Regions from separate parts of the Tatumella sp. JGM94 genome, predicted to be linked through region 1. Evidence: predicted binding sites of a transcription regulator. Region 1 holds the regulator's gene; the other holds the start of a gene.

The links. The regulator PurR, encoded in region 1, represses purine synthesis genes. The targets are predictions, from matches to a motif close to CANGCAAACGTTTGCNTG.
Region 2: a site for PurR is predicted at 8,352-8,369, ahead of carA (glutamine-hydrolyzing carbamoyl-phosphate synthase small subunit). Genes of this name have one in related genera too.

The regions. Positions count from the first base shown of each region.
Region 1 covers NZ_JAERJN010000007.1:133,194-143,808, reverse strand. The annotation lists gene JK216_RS07270 (HlyD family secretion protein) at 1-694, shown strand, start outside; gene JK216_RS07265 (FUSC family protein) at 702-2,702, shown strand; gene JK216_RS07260 (DUF1289 domain-containing protein) at 2,724-2,963, opposite strand; gene JK216_RS07255 (hypothetical protein) at 2,971-3,135, opposite strand; gene JK216_RS07250 (alkene reductase) at 3,273-4,391, shown strand; gene gloA (lactoylglutathione lyase) at 4,472-4,879, shown strand; gene rnt (ribonuclease T) at 4,995-5,678, shown strand; gene JK216_RS07235 (Grx4 family monothiol glutaredoxin) at 5,770-6,105, opposite strand; gene JK216_RS07230 (C40 family peptidase) at 6,463-7,260, shown strand; gene JK216_RS07225 (YnhF family membrane protein) at 7,550-7,639, opposite strand; gene purR (HTH-type transcriptional repressor PurR) at 7,912-8,937, shown strand; gene punR (DNA-binding transcriptional activator PunR) at 8,934-9,845, opposite strand; gene punC (purine nucleoside transporter PunC) at 9,951-10,615, shown strand, end outside.
Region 2 covers NZ_JAERJN010000003.1:31,331-41,945, forward strand. The annotation lists gene folA (type 3 dihydrofolate reductase) at 253-735, opposite strand; partial or broken gene JK216_RS03030 (porin) at 940-2,016, opposite strand; gene JK216_RS03035 (porin) at 2,358-3,446, opposite strand; gene carB (carbamoyl-phosphate synthase large subunit) at 3,741-6,965, opposite strand; gene carA (glutamine-hydrolyzing carbamoyl-phosphate synthase small subunit) at 6,981-8,129, opposite strand; gene dapB (4-hydroxy-tetrahydrodipicolinate reductase) at 8,588-9,403, opposite strand; gene ispH (4-hydroxy-3-methylbut-2-enyl diphosphate reductase) at 9,634-10,587, opposite strand; gene fkpB (FKBP-type peptidyl-prolyl cis-trans isomerase) at 10,568-10,615, opposite strand, start outside.

The DNA.
Region 1 (10,615 bases):
GATTATTTCGGTTAATGTTACTGACAACCAGTTTGTCCGCCGGGGTGACTTACTGGTAACCCTGGATGAGGTACCGCTAAAAATAGCGGTGGATAATGCGCAGGCATTACTGGCCAGGTCACAGGCCGATTTACTGAAAGCGCGCCATGAACAGCAACGCCGTGCCCGTCTGCCGAAAAATATTATTTCAGCAGAAGATATGGATATCGCACGCCAGACGGCAGATGCCATGCAGGCCAGCGAAAAAGCTGCACAAGCCAGCCTGGATAAAGCCCTGTGGGACCTGCAACGGACCAAAATTTATGCTCCGGTCGATGGATGGATTACTAACCTGACTCTCCGCGCAGGTAACTATGCCAGTGAAGGTTCACCATTATTTGCTCTGCTGGACAGCCACTCCTATTACGTAATGGGATACTTTGAAGAGACCAAACTGCGCCATATCCGTGACGGTGACCCGGCCAGAATAGTACTTTACAGTAATGGCGACACACTGACCGGTACCGTGTTAAGTATCGGCCGCGCTATCTACGACCAGAATATTGAGGCCGACGGGCTGGTTCCGGAAATAAAACCTACCGTGCCCTGGGTAAGGCTTGCTCAGCGCGTACCGGTACGCATCCGGCTGGACAAAGTCCCGGACAATATTCAGCTGGTTGCAGGAACTACCTGCACTATTGTTATTCGCCGGTGACCCGCAGATGAACCTTAACTGGCTGGAATGGCAGCAATTACCCTGGGTTAAAGCTAATAGCCTGCAGTGGCGCTACGCTTTGCGCAATAGCCTGGCAATGTGTCTGGCCCTGACCTTTGCCTATAGTTTACAACTGGATGAACCTTACTGGGCGATGACATCCGCTGCGGTAGTCAGTTTTCCGACCGTGGGCGGCGCTATCAGTAAGAGCCTCGGGCGGATCTGCGGCAGTCTGTTAGGCGCTACTGCCGCGCTGATTATTGCCGGACATGCCCTGAATGACCCCTGGTTGTTTATTTTTACGATTGCCGGCTGGCTGGCCTTCTGTACCTGGATCTCCAGCCATTATCAGAATAATGTTGCTTACGCCTTCTGCCTGTCAGGTTATACGGCGGCAATCATTGCGTTTACCACCGTCAATGTGACTGATGTTAATCAGGTCTGGGAAATGGCGCAGGCACGGCTTTGCGAAGTGATTACCGGTATACTTTGTGCGGGGCTGATGATGATGATCCTGCCAGGCACATCGGATGGGGATAAACTGATGCAGTCGTTACGTACTATGCATCAGCAACTGTATACACATGCCGTCAGCCTGTTAACCAATGACAGCCCTGCTACTGCCGGTGCGGCGCATGAGATGGTTATTTCACAGATCCTGACCATTAATCTGCTACGGATTCAGGCATTCTGGAGTCATTACCGTTTTCGCCGGCAAAATAATGTACTGAATTATATTCTTCACCAGCAGCTGCGGCTGACCGGCATACTGTCGGGATTACGTCGTATGCTGCTGAACTGGCCGGACGCGCCCGCCGGGCTCAGGCAGGGCCTGACACAGGTGATGCAGGAGCTCGGACGCCCGGGTTGTGATAAATACCGGCTGGCGGTGCTGATTTATCAGATATCTCAGCAAGGTGATGCTGACTATCGCCAGCAGGCGTTTTGCGAACGTTTACGTTATTTTTGCTGGCTGTATCTGAATGTCAGCCGCTGGATCCGTTTAATCACAGCCGCAGATGCAGATACTCGCTTTCAGCCACCGCAGGTACCGTCTCTGGCCAGAGAAAATGACAGTACTGAAGCCGGATGGAGTGCCGTCAGAACCTTCGCAGCTATTGTGCTGGGGGGCACCTTCTGGATCAACAGCCACTGGGAAAGCGGCGCAGCCGCACTGACTCTGACCTCTATCGCCTGTGTTCTCTATTCGTCATCACCTGTCGCGGCAGGAACGATTCTGGGGTTACTTAAAACCTTACTGATACTGTCTTTTTTCAGTCTGTTATTAAAATTCGGTCTGATGATCCAAATCAGTGCCCTGTGGCAGTTGATGTTGTTTTTATTCCCGCTGCTGATTACCTGCCATCTTCTGAAGCTGCAACATCCCGCCAGTGCCAGCTTCTGGGGACAGTCAATCGTTTATCTTGGCTCATTTATCTCGGTGACTAATCCGCCCCAGTGGGATTACGGCGAATTTCTTAATGATAATGTGGCCAAAATCTGCGGCGTATTACTGGCATGGCTGGCATTTCAGATCCTGCGTCCCAGCTCTGACGACCGTAAGTCACGACGAAATATCCGCGCCCTGCGCCATGTATTTCTTGACCAGCTGCACCTCCATCCGGGACTCAGTGAAAGCGTGTTTGAATCCCGCGTGTATCACCTGGTAAGCCGTTTAAAAAACAGTAATAACCAGCAGGCACATATCTGGCTGTTACGCTGGGGGGTGGTATTGCTTAACTGTTCACATATTGTCTGGCAATTACGCCGCTGGCAGTCAGCCTCGGCCAGCCTGATCGTCATCCGTGATCAGTGTTTCCGTTCATTGCATCATATTATTAGTTTACAGGGCGTCCGTCATCGTTCACTACTGGCCACACTCAGCGAACTGGAAGATATGATCCGTGGGCTACCCGTTAACAGTGACAGAGAAGCACGGGAGCTGGCAGGGATTTTATGGCGCCTGCACTGTTCGCTGGCCCAGTTACAGCAGGCCGTTCCTGATTAGTCCCCTGCCCCGGCGGACGGTTCAGAATAATGACGGCTGCTGCGGCTCTTCACTTTCGGCCGTTTTTTTCCGGCGCTGCATACGCAGGCGCCGTTGCAGACAGATGCGCAGTACCTCACGTTTCTGAGGATCGGTGAATGTCATCCAGTTAAAACGTTCTTCCCGGCTGCGCTGGCAGCCCTGACAATAGCCCCGGCTGTCGCTACGACAAATCCCGCGACACGGATTCGGGACAGGGAAAAATTCCAGTTGCTCAGCCATTATCCCCTCAGCACATAGAGTATGCCTGCCAGCTAATCTCTGCCCGGCGGGTTATTTTTGCTACAGTTCCGTTAAACTCTAGCGCCGGATCATGCCACTGGCAATCGTAAAAACTGGCCGGCATTGCCGGAAATTGTCCGTTTGTGCGTTCAGGCCACTTGTCCATTGTCATCAGGCAGCCTGCTCTTTACTCTGCCTGCCCGGGCCCGGAAACAGACCGGTGATACCCGTTACTGCTGATCATCTCTGATGCCGGCTCCGGACAGGCCGTTAATGCTGTAACCACACTTCATCCGCGGGGAGAATAAAATGACTGACAGTCCGCTTTTTACACCGTTAACCGTTGGCGCAATTACCGTACCCAACCGTATTTTTATGGCACCCCTGACCCGGCTGCGCAGTATTGAACCCGGCGATATTCCCACACCGCTGATGGCTGTTTATTATACACAGCGCGCTTCCGCCGGGCTGATCATTTCTGAAGCCACCCAGGTATCCTTTCAGGCAAAAGGTTATGCCGGCGCTCCCGGATTACATAGCGCCCCGCAAATTGCTGCCTGGTCTGACATTACCCGTCAGGTACATGCTGCTGAGGGACATATAGCAGTACAATTATGGCATACAGGACGTATTTCTCATTCGTCGCTACAGCCCGGCGGACGACCACCGCTGGCGCCTTCTGCACTGCCGGGCAATACCCGCACTTCCCTGAAAGATGCTGACGGTAATGTCTATCGGGAAAAAACATCACTGCCACGGGAAATGAGCCACAGTGATATTCAGCAAGTGATTGCAGATTTCCGTCAGGCCGCGGCCAATGCTGAGCAGGCCGGATTTGACCTGGCAGAGATCCATGCCGCCCATGGCTACCTGTTACATCAGTTCCTGTCGGCACAGTCCAATCAGCGGACCGACGAATATGGTGGCAGCCTGCAAAACCGTGCACGTCTGGTACTGGACATTGTCGATGCGATGGGAGAAGCCTGGGCAAAAGATCGGATTGCCATTCGCCTGTCCCCTGTCGGTGAGTTCCAGGCATTAGCCAACGGACCGGATGAAGAAGCCGAAGCCCTGTGGCTGATCAATGAACTGGCAAAACGGAAAGTCGCCTATCTGCATTTATCTGAGCCTGACTGGGCTGGCGGGGCACCTTACAGTGACGATTTTCGTCACAAAGTCCGTGCTGCATTCCCGGGGGTAATTATTGGCGCCGGTGCCTATACTAAACAAAAGGCAGAGGCGCTGATTAACCGCGGCCTTATTGATGCGGTTGCTTTTGGCCGGGACTATATTGCAAACCCTGATTTGCCAGAACGCCTGCAACAAAATGCACCACTGAATCCGCAGCATCCGGAGTCATTTTACGGCGGTTCTGCTCAGGGATACACCGATTACCCGTTTATGACCGATAAGCGGGCTTCACTGTAACGATTTCCCTGTTACACTAAAGACCGGTAAACTTTCCGGTCATTAATGTCTGATGACTGCACAGAAAAAAAGAGGATGATATGCGTCTGCTTCATACCATGCTGCGTGTCGGTGACTTACAACGCTCTGTAGATTTTTATACCCGGGTGCTGGGTATGCGTTTGTTACGTCAAAGTGAAAACACCGAGTACAAATATACGCTGGCTTTCCTCGGTTATACGGAAGAAAGTGAAGGTGCAGTTATTGAACTGACCTATAACTGGGGTGTTGACAGTTATGAACCTGGCAACGCTTATGGCCACATTGCTATCGAGGTCGAGGACGCGGCTGAAGCCTGTGAAAAAATCCGCCAGGGCGGAGGTAAAGTATCGCGTGAAGCCGGTCCGGTGAAAGGTGGTAATACGGTTATCGCTTTTGTCGAAGACCCGGACGGTTATAAAATCGAACTTATCGAGAAAAAATATGCAGGTCAGGGCCTGAGTCACTGATCATCAGTGTCTGCCTGCTACAGGCAGGCACTTTCTGCGGCCTCTGATAGCCGTCACTGTGCCATTGCTGTTTTTACGATACTACCCACTGCGCTTTTCGTCCAATGAGATACTGATGTCCGATATTTGTTCCCTGAATGCCCTGAACCAACGCTTTCGCGGTTTTTTTCCTGTGGTTATCGATGTCGAAACCGCCGGTTTCAATGCCGATACTGACGCATTGCTGGAAATAGCTGCGATTACCCTGAAAATGGATAGTGACGGCTGGTTACAGCCCGACCAGACACTGCACTTCAATGTTAACCCGTTTGAAGGTGCCCTGCTTCACCCTGAGGCTCTGGCATTTACCGGGATTAATCCTGATGACCCGCAACGTAACGGGGTAAGTGAGCATGATGCGTTACATGCTATTTTCAAAATGGTGCGTAAAGGGATGAAAGACAGTGACTGCGGACGGGCAGTGATTGTCGCCCACAATGCCCAGTTTGATCAAAGCTTTGTTATGGCGGCAGCCCGGCGCAGTAATCTGAAACGCAATCCTTTCCATCCGTTTGCCACTTTCGATACCGCAGCGCTCAGCGGACTGGTTCTCGGACAGACCGTACTTGCCAAAGCCTGTAAGGCCGCAGGTATGGAGTTTGACAGTCATCAGGCACACTCAGCCCTGTATGATACGCAACAGACAGCAACCCTGTTTTGTGAACTGGTTAACCGCTGGAAAAGGCTGGGAGGATGGCCATTAGCGACTGATACTGATGCTGATGCTGAAAAAACACAGCACAGTTCACCGGTGTTGTAGATCTGACAGAGAACAGGCTGCCGCTTTCAGTTAGCAGCTGAAAAAATGCCCGCATCGGCCGGCGGGCATCGTTTTCAGTCACATCCGCGGTTTATTCCGCTGCAGGATATTTTTCAGCCGTTTCGTTAATCAGCTGTTGCAGTTCACCACGCTGATACATCTCGATAATAATATCACAACCACCGACTAATTCACCGTCCACCCATAATTGCGGAAAGGTTGGCCAGTTAGCATATTTCGGTAATTCGGCACGGATATCAGGATTCTGCAAAATGTCCACATAGGCAAAACGCTGGCCACAGGCAGAAAGCGCCTGCACCGCCTGGGCTGAAAAACCACAACTTGGCAGTTTTGGTGAACCTTTCATGTACAGCAGAATCGGGTTTTCTGAAATCTGCGTCTGAATTTTTTCAAGAGTGCTCATCATACTTCCTTCGGGACAAAACGACATGTCCGGTTATTGTAACGATATCAACCCGCGGGTGAAAACGACATTTTTCATCTTCCGTCGAAAAGATAATATCAGCGCCTTCAGGGTTAAATGATCTCTGTTGGGTAAAAACACGGATACCCGCGGTAAAAATACCGGTAAAAAGATGACTTAATTAACTGTTTACGCTCATTTTTACACCAAAAAACTTCTCGTAACAGATTACGGCAAAAAGACCTTAACATTTTATAAAAATCTGGATTAGAATGATTTTGGGGCTGGCTGAAAAGTCAGATGTTATTTTTTTAATCTTGTCCGCTTTTTTTCAGGACATTAACCTGTAACCTGACAACTATGCGTTTACTGACCACGCTTTTTATTCTGGCTGTAGCACAGCTTTTTTTTAATGTCGCAGAGGCTTCGCCACGTACTGCAATAAATGCTTCATTTCATAAATCAGCCAAAAAAGCGGTAACAGAAGATGCCCGCCGAAAAAGAAAACCACTGAAAACAGCCAGTACACGCCACAGAACCCGACAGCCCCTTATCCACCGGGTTAAGCATCTGACCAGCCCGCGTAAAGTCAGAGAGAGCCGCCCGAAAAAAGAATCACGTCGTATTGCGTTACATCGCACACCGGCACTCAGAAAATACGGTCACCAGCGCCAGATAGCCAAAAGGACCGCCGGCCGCCCTTCCGCGAAACTGGCTTCTATCCGCATGAGTAAACTGCACCGTGAACGCTATCAGAAAGCGCGTGCCATTGTGATGGTTAAATTAATGGATCAGTTAGGCAAGCCGTACCAGTGGGGCGGTTCCTCACCCCATACGGGCTTTGACTGCAGCGGGCTGGTTTATTATGCCTATAAAGACCTGGTAAACTTCAGAATTCCCCGTACTGCCAATGAAATGTACCATCTGCGTGATGCTGCACCGGTTAAACGCAACGATCTTGAGAAAGGTGATCTGGTATTCTTCCGTATCCACCGTGGCGGTGCGGCTGATCATGTGGGCGTTTATCTGGGCAATGGGAAATTCATTCAGTCACCACGCACCGGCAAGGATATCCAGATCAGCGCACTGAGTAACGAGTACTGGCAACAGCATTATATTGGTGCACGGCGGGTCGTAACCCCGAGCACAGTCCGCTAGTCTCCGCCCAGAGACTGAAAATCCCCCCCTGAATATCGCAGCACCGGTATTCAGGGGGGGATTTATGTCCGCTAACGCGGTGATTCCGTCAGGATCAGTAATACATAATATCTGAATAAATACACTTCCCTTAATACTGTAAAAAAATTCGTGCCCCGTAAAATAAAAAGCCGATACCCGCAACACGCCGGGTATCGGCTTCTCTGTCAGTAATGCTGCTTGCTACCCTTACTTTCCGGCTTTATACGTGCCTTTAGCGGGTAAACAGCCCTCTGCCGGTGCGAATACATTAATGCAGTATTGCGGTGAAACTGAACGTCGCAATCATCAGTAATGCAACGATAGTGGTGGTCAGCGCCAGCTTTAAATCCGTATCCATGACAGCTCCTATAGACACATAAAGTACAGGGTAATTATTATATTCCCACACTACTGCGCAAAAATCTCGTTTTATTCGCACAGCCTTGTTAGAATTACCGCTCTTTGTTGCGCAACCTTCCCTGTTTCCCCTTGTAAGGCACAGGCTTTTTTTACAGGTAATCCTTTACGGCCCCTCCTGGCAGCATCATTAGCGGCCTGATAAAACTGTAAAAACGCAAACGATTAACACACTTAAAATCAATAATTTAAAACACCAGGAGTTCTCAAGGAATGGCAACAATTAAAGATGTGGCGAAACGCGCCGGAGTCTCTACCACCACCGTTTCTCATGTCATTAATCAGACCCGTTTTGTTGCGGAAACGACCCGCAAAGCGGTTTGGGAAGCGATTAAAGAGTTGCATTACTCTCCCAGTGCCGTCGCCAGAAGTCTGAAGGTGAATAACACTAAGACGCTTGGTCTGCTGTCGACGTCTCTCGAAGCACCTTATTTCGCCGAGATTGTGGAAGCTATCGAAAAAAAATGTTTCGAACATGGCTATACCCTGATTCTGGGCAATGCGCATAACGACTTGCAGAAACAACGCGCTTATTTATCGATGATGGCGCGCAAACGTGTCGACGGGCTGCTGGTATTGTGTGCCGAATATCCACAGGAGTTGCTGGATATGCTGGAGGAGAACCGTAATATCCCAATGGTCGTTATGGACTGGGGAATGTCCCGTGGTGATTTTACTGATACCGTACTGGACAATGCTTTCCGTGGCGGTTACATGGCTGGCCGTTATCTGATTGAGCGCGGGCACCGTGATATCGGTTGTATTCCCGGCCAGATGGAGCGTAATACGGGAGGCGGCAGGCTGGCAGGATTTCTTAAAGCACTGGAGGAGGCAGGTATTACCCATTGTGAAGAATGGACTGTGCAGGGAGACTTTGAACCCGAATCCGGTTACCTGGCAATGCAAAAAATACTCGCTCAGCCGCGATTACCCACGGCGGTATTCTGTGGCGGCGATATTATGGCGATGGGGGCAATTTGTGCTGCCGATGAACAGGGCCTGCGTGTGCCACAGGATATATCGATCATTGGTTACGATAACGTGCGCAACGCGCGGTATTTTACCCCTGCCCTGACCACTATTCACCAGCCGAAAAGTGAGCTGGGCGAGAAAGCGCTGGATATGCTGCTGGATCGTATTGTGAATAAACGCGAAGAGCCGCAAACCATAGAAGTATACCCGTCACTGATTGAAAGACGATCGGTGGCCGATGGTCCGTTCCACGATTACCGTCGTTAACTACCGGTTTCACTCAGCCATTCCTGGTTAAGTGTCTGCGTATCACCAAGGTACTCAAGGAGCCAGCGTAATGCCGGAGAGCTTCTCTCTTCCGCCCAGCTGACGCAGCAGGGGCTTTCCGGAAACGGTGACGGCAGAGGAAGTTCCCTGACTTCTCCGACGTCCAGCAGTGGTCTGGCGAGATGCCCCGGTACCATAGCAACACATAATCCTGCCCTGACACAATCCAGCCCCGTTTGCCAGTCCGGTACCGTCATCCGCTGCTGGTTATCCAGGGTCCAGGTAATGCGGCGCGGTAATTCCCTTGAGGTGTCTTCCAACAGTAATGATGGCCATGCCCGTAATTGTTCCTCGCGCGGCCGGGCTTCAGCCGCCAGAGGGTGCCCGGCGCTGACAATACACCGCCAGTTAAGTCGTCCCATATCACGGAATGCAAAACGCCCGGTGACAGGGATCGCCTGGGTCGCTCCGATAGCCATATCCACCCGTCCTCCGGCCAGTGCATCCCAGACACCGTTAAAAACTTCTTCGCTGACGTGCAATTCTATATCCGGAAAGTGCCGGTAAAAATCGATAATCAACTGCTGCATTCTGCCCCGCCTGACGACACAGTCCACCGCAATACTTACCTGCCCGCGCCAGCCGTTCGCCAGTTGCTGGCATTGGCGCCGGGTTTCCTGCATTTTTTTGATAATCCCCCGGCATTCACGAACATAGTGCTCACCGGCGGCAGTCAGCACCACATCACGGTGCTGGCGATCAAACAATTGCACTGCCAGCCAGTCTTCCTGCTGTTTTACTGTATAACTTATTGCCGAGGGTACCCGGTGCAGTTCACGTGCCGCGGCACTGAAACTGCCATTCCTTGCGACGGCATCTATCACTTCCAGGGAATATTCAGACCACATGATTACCTTTCAATTTTTTTCACAGATAATTGCAAATATTAACGGTTCACAACTCTCTGTGCACCCTTTTAAACTCTGTGCCAATTTTTGTGATAAGGAACAGTAATGCGGCATCCGATATTTTTTTTAGTTTATCTGTCATTACTCAGCATGCTGGGTTTTCTGGCTACAGATATGTACCTGCCAGCTTTCGGTGCAATCAAACAGGACCTCGCGACCAATGCCGGGATAATCAGCGCCAGTCTGAGTCTGTTCCTGGCCGGATTTGCCTGTGCGCAGTTATTCTGGGGCCCCCTGTCTGACAGAATAGGCAGAAAACCGGTACTGATCTGCGGACTGGCTGTTTTTGCCGCCGGATGCCTGGCGATGTTATGGGTACGCTCAGCGGAAGTATTACTGGGGTTGCGTTTTATTCAGGCCCTCGGGGTCTGTGCCGCGGCAGTCAGCTGGCAGTCGCTGGTGGTTGACTATTATCCCGCCTCAGGTCGTCAGAAGATTTTTGCCACAGTTATGCCCATGGTTGCCTTATCTCCGGCCCTCGCCCCGCTGCTGGGCTCATGGTTGCTGGCCCATTATCACTGGCGTTCAATATTTTTGCTACTTATGCTGCTTACCCTGTGGCTGATAATTTGTACGCTGCGTCTCCCTGCGGTTCCGGCCACTGAACAGCCGCCTGCTGCGCGACAGCCTGAACCGGTTTCCTTCCGCCGACTGCTGGCCAGCCGCGGTTACAGTGGTAATGTGCTTATTTATGCCGCCTGCTCTGCCAG
Region 2 (10,615 bases), on a different contig from region 1:
ACCGCAGGGGAAGTAAACAATTCAGTTTTTTTAATGAAATAATCTTAATCATTGCATGATATTCTGTGGAATGAAAAATAACACTGGTTAAAACTTATTCCACTATTATTTTCAACAGCAATAATTTTTGTGAAGATGATCAAGATATAAAGGCTACAGAGGAGACAACAGCAAACAATAACGACGGGATAACACAGGACTGAACCGGCCGCCTGCGACGCTGATTATCACGGGCGGCCTGATGTGCACAGACTAACGACGGCGCTCGAGGATTTCGAAACAGAAACTGTGGCTATTACTGCTGTCAGCATCATGAAATTCACTGAACACAGATTGCCAGTCGTCCGGGGCATAGTCGGGAAACTGGGTATCTCCCTCAACTTCTGCATCAATATGGGTCAGATACAACCGGTCGGCTTTTTCCAGCATCTGGGCATAAATATTTCCGCCACCAATGATCATGATCTCTGGCACATCCCCCGCCAGTTGTAGCGCTTCATCAGGAGACGCTGCCAGGGTGACCCCCTGTATCTCATCTGCTGAGCGGCTGATCACAATATTCAGTCGTCCGGGTAATGGGCGGCCGATTGACTCAAACGTCCGCCGCCCCATAATTACCGGCTTGTTCAGGGTCTGTTTTTTGAACCAGGCCAGATCTGCCGGCAGGCTCCATGGCATGGTATTGTCCATCCCGATAATACGATCCGCCGCCATGGCAGCAATCAGACTAATCATTACGTTAACCCGCTGGAAAAATTGGCGCCATCATACGGAAAGGTATTCACTTCGTCGATAGGCATCTGAGACTATTTCACTCTGCGCGGTGCGGAGTCGTGATAGCTTATCCATTAATCGCGGAGTCACTTTTCGAAAAAGAATGATTAAACAGCAGATTAAGAGAAAATACTCTGCCGCATTGTACTGTGCGGCAGCAGCAGATCAGAAATTATAATAGATACGGACGACGTTCATATTACCCAGATGATCGGTACTGGAGGTTAATACATACTCATAATCGACACGGAATCCATAGTCGAGGTTAAAGGCGACCCCTAAACCATTATCTGTGCGCTGATAGTTGCGGCCGGTGACGAATTGCATCCGGTCGCCCATAAAGTAAGGCTGAACCGACTGTAAGGCATAGCGCTGCACCGGAATATTGTAACCGGCATAATATTCAACGCCCCAGGCATCACCGGCAAAATACCTTTTAACATCAATATTCTGGCTTGGTTCAAAATTCTGATACCAGCCACCTCCCGCTGCCAGCACCCAGTGGCCGGGATGCCAGCTGAACGCTGTACCCAGCAAATTCTGATTATAGTTCTTACTCTGATGTGGCTGCGGATTACGCATTTGTGCTTTGGTATAGTTCCAGGCCATCGCCCAGCTCAGGTCCGGGGTTAACTGATAGTTAAATCCGAGTGACCCACCGCCACGCCGTTTATAACGCAGTCCGTTACCGGGCAGGTAACTGCTGTCTGCAAAAAGATACGCTGCATACAATTCAACGTTACCGATACGGTTTTGATAGCGTAGCTGTTTCCTTGGCCGGTAAGATCCATCATAGTCACCGTTGATACCATTACCCGGCGCCTGACCCAGCATATCGTAATCCCAGATATCTGTTTTTGACCCAATAACATCGTAGTAGATACTGTTGCGCTGGCCGAAAGTCAGTTCGCCCCACTCTTTACTGCGGATCCCTGTGTACATCATTCTGCGGGTAGTGTTTTTATCGTTTTCGGCATAGTGACCACTCCAGTCAAGCAATGCCGGAATATTCACTCCCAGCTCATAGTAGTTAGTCCAGGTCAGATCATTTGTCAGCCGGTAATCTGCGGTAAAACGAAAACGGGTACCGCCATCAAACACATTACGTTTATAGTTTTTTCCTTTACCACTGGTCATATGGTTTAATTGCGGACGGATACTCCCCCCGACCTGAAAGTTTAACCGGCTGAGTAAATCATCTTTCTGCGGATCCGCTTTTAACAGCGTGATTTCGGCATAACTGGTCACAGGCAATGCAGAGGCCAGTACCAGCAGCGTGCCCGGCAGTATAAAATACCAACTGTTATTCATAATTAATCCCGATAATATAAAATATTCTAATTATAAAAATGACGGTTTTTAATAAGTTATCGGGCAGAATTTAGCATGGTTAAATTTTGAGTAATCAGGCAGATAAAACGCATATTTCATCGTTAAATAAGGTAATCGCCGGATAAAAAACAGTAAATCTGTCACAGACCGCAGGATAAAAAAGTGATAGCGGGTAACGTTTCGGAGGGGACGGAGGGAAAGGCCTGTCCGCAGGACAACAGTAAATCTGTTTTACGGACTGGCCATAATACTCAGAAATCGTAACGCAGCCGCACCAGGTTCAGATCACCGATATTATCAGTACTTGAAGTAAAGATATGCTCTGCATCAATACGGAAACCATAAGCCATCTGGAAAGAAATTCCCAGGCCATTATCAATCCGCTGATAATGACGTCCGCTGACAAATTGCAGACGATCCCCCATCACATAAGGCTGGATCGTTTTTATCCCATACTGTTTGATATGGAATTTATAGCCGGCAAAATATTCAGTGCCCCAGCTACTACCGGCAAAGTAATTCTCGATAGTCACTTTTTTGGTCGGTGCAAAGTTCTGATACCAGCCTCCGCCCATCGCAAATATCCAGTTATCAGGCTTCCAGCTTAAGGCGGTGCCCAGCAGGTTCTGATTGTAGTCGCGACTTTGGCCGGTGGCAGGATTGCGCATCGCCGCTTTGGTATAACTCCAGGCAACCCCCCAGCTCAGCTGCGGGGTAATATGATAGTCAGCCCCTAAAGATCCGCCGCCCTGGCGCTTATAAGCCAGCCCGTTGCCCGGATAATAATTATTGTCGGTAAACAGATAACCTGCATAAACATCCACAGGGCCAACCGATTTTTCATATTTCAACAGCTTACGGGCCCGATGGGTACCATCATAGTCACCATTGATCCCAACCCCCGGTCCCTGGGCCAGCATATCGTCATCCCAGATATCCGTTTTTGCTCCGACCACATCGTAGTAAATGCTGTTTTGCTGCCCGAAAGTCAGACGGCCCCATGTTTTACTTTCCAGCCCCGTATACATCTGTCGGCGGGTGGTATTATGCGCGCCGGGCTGATAATGGTGGTCCCATTTTAATACTGCCGGAATATTAACGCCCGGTTCGTAATAGTTAATCCAGCTCAGATCCGGGTTAATACGGTAACGGGCCCCGAAACGGAACCGGCTGCCGCCATCAAAACCATTGCGCTTATATGACTTATCATCCACCCCTGTCGAGTGATTAAACTGTGGCCGGATACTGCCGCCCACGGTTAAATCGAGCCGGCTCAAAGGATTATCTGCCGGTAGCGGTGGAATTACATGAATATCTGCCTGACCGGCAACCGGTATCATTGAAATAAGTACCAGGCCGCCGCGAACAGACTGACTCAGCCAGTTTTTTCTCATCTGGATTATCCATAAATATAAATAATAATTTAAACGAATTGTTCTCACGGAGATTATCGGGGTAAAGATAAATACCAGATAACTCAATGCTATTTATTGAATATAAAAAATAGGAAAGCAGAAAATGACAGATGATCCTGTCAGAAAGTTAAATTTTTTTAAATGGTATAACGTGCGTTTTGATGATTTTTACTGAAATGATAAGCGACCCTGCAATCAGGGCCGCTTATTTAAGGCAGGTCAGGCATTAATTTCGGCGTGCATTTCCTGAACAGAAATCACCCGTTCGGTCGGATCGGCATTCAGTGCCATTGCTGTGGCAAAACCACCATTCAGGGTCGTGTCGTAATGCACTTTATACTGCAGTGCACTGCGTCTGATCAGGCGTGAATCTTCTATCGCCTGGCGTCCGGCCGTGGTATTAACAATATAGCTGTATTCACCATTTTTCAGACGGTCCTGAATATGCGGTCGCCCTTCATGTACTTTATTCACCAGCCGCGGGTTAATCCCTGCTTCACCCAGGACCACTGCCGTACCGTGTGTCGCATCCAGTTCATAACCATATTTCATTAATTTGGCTGCCAGATCGACAACCCGCTTTTTGTCGCCTTCACGCACGGATAACAGTGCACGTCCTGACTTTTTCATCATCGACTGTGAACCCAGCATAGCCTTAGAGAAAGCTTCTGCAAAGGTACGACCGACGCCCATAACCTCACCGGTAGAACGCATTTCCGGACCGAGGATCGGGTCAACTCCCGGGAATTTGTTAAACGGTAATACCACTTCTTTTACCGAATAATAAGGAGGGATTATCTCTTTGGTGACACCCTGCGCCGCCAGTGTTTTACCGGCCATAACACGTGCTGCAACTTTGGCTAATGGCACACCGGTGGCTTTAGAAACAAAAGGTACTGTACGGGCTGCTCGCGGGTTAACTTCAATCAGATAGACTTCGTTATCTTTAACGGCAAACTGCACATTCATCAGACCGCGAACATTCAGTTCAAATGCCAGATTTTTTACCTGCTCACGCATTACGTCCTGAATCTGCTGGCTTAAGGTATACGCCGGCAGTGAACAGGCTGAGTCACCGGAGTGAACACCGGCCTGCTCAATGTGTTCCATAATTCCGCCAATCAGTACCTGTTCACCATCGCAGATAGCATCGACATCGACTTCGACAGCATCATCCAGGAAGCGATCCAGTAACACAGGCGCATCATTTGACACAGACACGGCGGTCATAAAATAGCGTTTCAGGTCGATTTCGTCATACACAATTTCCATTGCCCGGCCGCCCAGTACATAAGAAGGGCGAACCACTAACGGATAACCAATCGAAACGGCTTTCTCAACGGCCTGTTCCAGGGCTGTGACGGTTGCATTTGCCGGTTGTTTTAATGCCAGACGCTCAACGGCATGCTGGAAACGTTCACGGTCTTCGGCACGGTCGATAGCATCAGGGCTGGTGCCAATGACCGGGACACCGGCGGCTTCCAGAGCACGGGCCAGTTTAAGTGGTGTCTGGCCGCCGTACTGAACAATCACCCCTTTGGGCTGTTCAATACGAACAATCTCCAGCACATCTTCCAGGGTCACAGGCTCAAAGTACAGACGGTCAGAGGTATCGTAATCGGTAGAGACCGTTTCAGGGTTACAGTTAACCATAATGGTTTCGTAACCATCTTCACGTAATGCCAGTGAAGCGTGGACGCAGCAATAGTCGAATTCAATACCCTGACCAATACGGTTCGGGCCACCGCCAAGGATCATGATTTTTTCACGATCAGTATTCGGGCTGGCTTCGCACTCTTCTTCATAAGTTGAGTACATGTAAGCCGTGTCCGTCGCGAACTCTGCCGCACAGGTATCCACCCGCTTATAGACCGGATACAGATTATATTGCTGACGAAGTTTACGGACTTCATGTTCCGCTACTCCCGCCAGTTGTGCCAGCCGGAGGTCAGCAAAACCTTTACGCTTCAGCTGACGCAGGAAGTCGTAGTTCAGGCCATTCAGTCCCTGACGGGCAACCTGCTCTTCCAGACGAACCAGTTCTTCAATCTGCACCAGGAACCAGCGGTCGATATTGGTCAGATTAAACACACCATCAACTGACATCCCCAGACGGAACGCATCAGCGATATACCAGATACGGTCACTGCCGGCATCTTTCAGTTCACGGCGAATGCGGGTCAGTGCATCAGCCTCTTCCGGATCCACTTTCGGGTCAAATCCACAGGCACCGACTTCCAGGCCACGTAATGCCTTTTGCATGGATTCCTGGAAGGTACGGCCAATCGCCATGACTTCACCCACTGACTTCATTTGCGTGGTCAGACGGTCATTACTGCCGGCAAATTTTTCGAAGTTAAAGCGAGGGATTTTGGTCACGACATAGTCGATAGAAGGTTCGAATGACGCCGGTGTCAGCCCCCCGGTAATATCATTCATCAGTTCATCGAGGGTATAGCCAACCGCCAGCTTAGCGGCAATTTTAGCAATCGGGAAGCCGGTGGCTTTTGACGCCAGCGCCGAAGAACGTGACACCCTTGGGTTCATTTCGATAACAATCAAACGACCATTTTCCGGGTTTACCGAGAACTGGACGTTAGAACCACCGGTTTCCACACCAATCTCACGCAGTACGGCCATCGAGGCATTACGCATGATCTGATACTCTTTATCGGTCAGGGTCTGAGCCGGCGCAACGGTGATTGAGTCACCCGTATGGATCCCCATGGCATCGAAGTTTTCAATCGAGCAGACAATGATACAGTTATCATTTTTGTCACGAACAACTTCCATTTCATACTCTTTCCAGCCAATCAGCGACTCATCAATCAGCAGCTCATTGGTCGGAGACAGATCCAGTCCGCGTTCACAGATTTCTTCAAACTCTTCGCGGTTATACGCGATACCGCCACCGGTGCCCCCCATCGTAAAGGAAGGACGAATAATGCACGGAAAGCCAACCTCAGCAGCCACTTTTAAGGCTTCGTCCATGGTATGGGCAATCCCGGAACGGGCAGTATCCAGTCCGATGCTTTTCATCGCTTTATCAAAACGGCGGCGATCTTCTGCTTTATCAATCGCATCGGCGGTTGCACCAATCATGGTAACGCCAAATTCTTCCAGAACCCCCTGTCTTTCCAGCTCCAGCGCACAATTCAGTGCGGTCTGGCCACCCATGGTCGGCAGCACAGCATCAGGACGTTCTTTTTCTATGATTTTACGTACCACTTCCCAGTGGATTGGCTCAATATAGGTCGCATCCGCCATTTCCGGGTCAGTCATTATGGTTGCCGGATTCGAGTTCACCAGCACCACACGGTAACCTTCTTCACGCAGGGCTTTACAGGCCTGCGCTCCGGAATAGTCGAACTCACAGGCTTGTCCGATAACAATAGGACCGGCACCAAGGATCAGGATCGATTTTATATCTGTACGTTTTGGCATTTATTAGCTCCTGGATTACCTGTTACCGGAACGGAAAGTATTAATTAATTCAATGAAGTGATCGAACAGCGGTGCCGCATCATGCGGTCCGGGGCTCGCTTCAGGGTGTCCCTGGAAACTGAAAGCTGGCTTATCCGTGCGATGGATACCTTGTACCGTGTGGTCAAACAGGGATTTATGGGTCACCCGTAAACATGACGGAAGATTCTGCTCATCAACGGCAAAACCGTGGTTCTGTGCGGTAATCATCACCACATCACGATCCAGGTCTTTGACCGGGTGGTTACCGCCATGGTGACCCAGTTTCATTTTTACGGTCGCGGCACCACTGGCCAGGGCTAATAACTGGTGTCCGAGGCAAATACCAAACAGCGGGATATCGGTTTCGAGGAATTGTTTAATCGCGCTGATAGCATAGTCACAAGGTTCCGGGTCACCGGGACCATTAGATAAGAAAATACCATCCGGATTCATTTTCAGCACTTCATCTGCCGGGGTCTGCGCCGGAACAACCGTCAGACGCACCCCGCGGTCAGCCAGCATACGCAGAATATTACGCTTAGCACCAAAATCGTAGGCGACTACATGGTAAGGCAGTTCACTGTCAGCCTTAGGGGCCGGTAGTCCATCGTTCAGTGTCCAGCTGCCCTGTGTCCACGGATATGCTTTATCGGTGGTTACTTCTTTCGCTAAATCCATGCCTTTCAGGCCCGGGAAGTTTTTCGCCTGCTGTAGTGCCGCAGCGACATCCGGGTTATCACCGGCAATAATGCAGCCATTCTGTGCGCCCTTTTCCCGCAGTAAACGGGTCAGTTTACGGGTATCAATATCAGCAATAGCGACAATGTTATGACGGGAAAGATAGGCTGAAAGGTCTTCGGTGCTGCGGTAGTTGCTGGCAATCAGGGGCAGGTCGCGAATAACTAATCCCTGCGCATGTACCCGGGATGACTCTTCGTCAGCGGGATTAGTACCAACATTACCGATATGGGGATAAGTAAGAGTGACGATCTGGCGGGAATAGGAAGGATCAGTAAGAATTTCTTGATAACCGGTCATTGACGTATTGAAAACGACCTCTCCCACTGCCGATCCGCTGGCCCCAATGGCCCGACCGTGGAACTCGGTTCCGTCTTCCAGAACCAGGATTGCTGACTTAATCAAAACTTCCTCCGGGGAATAAATAGTCACTATACCTGCATATTAATTCATTATTGATACCTGAATCAATCCAAAAAACACCTGAAAGGTCTAATTTTGGCAAATTGGGCGCATTCTAATGACCAGCCCTGCTTATGTCCAGTCTGAAAGGTAATATTATTAGTTTTTTTAACCCACTGATGGCAAAAATATACTGACAGGGTTAAAAACAGGGGATTGCTGGCCGTTTAAAACGATTGCCTGATAAGAAGCATAGCAGAAAGCGGGAAAACTGGTAATTTCAGACCAAATGGTCCGAAAAATCAGTTGGAGACAATATAAAAATAATAGAAAACAAATAAAAATAAAGGCTACGCAATAAAAACAAACAAAAACAATTATAAAAAAAATAAAGAGGAAGTAAAACAAACAACCTCTTTTACAATCAAATAGTTATCGACTGAAATTCACATCACAACACATTATAAATCATTCAAATAAAGCACATCACGCATATCATAAACACCATTTTCACGCTCAAAAACCCAGCCTGCCGCCTTAACTGCTCCCTTTGCAAAAGTCATCCGGCTGGAAGCTTTATGGGTGATTTCAACCCGCTCGCCTATATCAGCAAACATGGCTGTATGTTCACCGACAATATCGCCGGCACGTACCGTAGCAAAGCCGATAGCGTGTGGCTTGCGCTCTCCCGTATGGCCTTCACGGCTATACACCGCATGTTCTGATAAGTCCCAGTTCATCGCTTCAGCAATGGATTCCCCCATCGCTAATGCCGTACCGGAAGGTGCATCCACTTTATACCGGTGATGCGCTTCCGTGATCTCTATATCACTGTATTCACCCATGACTTTTGCTGCCTTTTCCAGCAGTTTAAGCACCAGGTTAACACCGACACTAAAGTTTGCGGCAAAAACAACCGGTATACTGATACCTGCCCTGCGGATAGCCTGCTTACCGGCCTCATCAAAGCCGGTGGTACCAATCACTATCGCTTTTTGATGAGTTTCACAAAATTTAAGGTACTCGAGGCTGGCTTCAGGACGGGTGAAGTCGATGAGCACATCAAAGTTATCCTTTACCGTCAGCAGGTTATCGGTAATCTGCACACCGGTCTTATGGATCCCCGCCAGTTCACCGGCATCACACCCCGTCAGCGAAGACCCGCGACGCACCACGACGGCACCCAGAGTCATATCTCCGGCCAGTGATACAGCCTCAATTAACTGGCGCCCCATTCTCCCGGAGGCTCCGACAATACCTATTCGGATATTTTTCATAACTATTCATTCCTGTGGGTGTGTATATCCTGCCAGCTCAGATTAACCAGCCACCAGAACAGTCACCAGTAAAATAAAAGCATCATTAAAATTTCAGGTTTGATCTGAGATATTATCAGTAAAATCAATGGGGGGTAAAAATTGTTATCCGCGGGAAAAGTCCGCAAGGGAAGCAATAGCCTGTACCATAAAAAGCCCGCAGTATATTGCATGCTGCGGGCTTCGGAGAATTACCGGACTTCTTTTACATCTACCCGTAACTCTTTAGGCACTTCGAAAACAATATTTTCTTCGCGGCCGATTAACTCGACTGCCGCTTCGCCACCAAACTCCCTCAGGCGGGTAATCACCTGCTGTACCAGAATATCAGGGGCCGATGCTCCGGCAGTCACGCCAACACAACTCACACCCTGCAGCCAGCTTTCACGAATATCCTCCGCAGAGTCAATCAACTGAGCATGCTTACCGGCTCTCCGGGCCAGTTCTGCCAGGCGATTAGAGTTTGACGAGTTTTTTGACCCTACCACCAGGATAACATCAGCACGCTCTGACAGATGGCGGACGGCTTCCTGGCGATTGGTGGTTGCATAGCAAATATCATCTTTCCTCGGACCGATGATTGCCGGGAAACGCTGACGCAGCGCATCAATAATCTCTGAAGTATCGTCAACCGACAATGTCGTCTGGGTCATAAAACTCAGATTCGATTCATCTTTAACATTGAGTCTGAAAACATCTTCAGGAGATTCGACAAGGTACATTCCCCCGGCAGGGTTACTGTACTGGCCCATCGTGCCTTCGACCTCAGGGTGGCCGGCATGACCAATCAATATAGCTTCAACACCTTTACGGCTGGCACGGGCGACTTCCATATGGACTTTGGTGACTAACGGACAGGTCGCATCAAATAACATCGTCAGTGAGCGTGCCCTGGCTTCAGCCCTCACTGCCTGAGACACACCGTGGGCAGAGAAAATCAGAATAGCACCATCCGGGACTTCGCTGATCTGTTCAATAAACACTGCCCCGCGGTCACGTAACCCCGCCACTACATAGCGGTTATGTACCACCTCATGGCGGACATAAATCGGGGCACCATACATCTCCAGCGCCCGCTCAACAATACTGATGGCACGGTCAACACCGGCACAAAAACCACGAGGGTTAGCGAGCAGAATTTGCATTTTCGGCCTCCTGTCGTGGATTAACTTC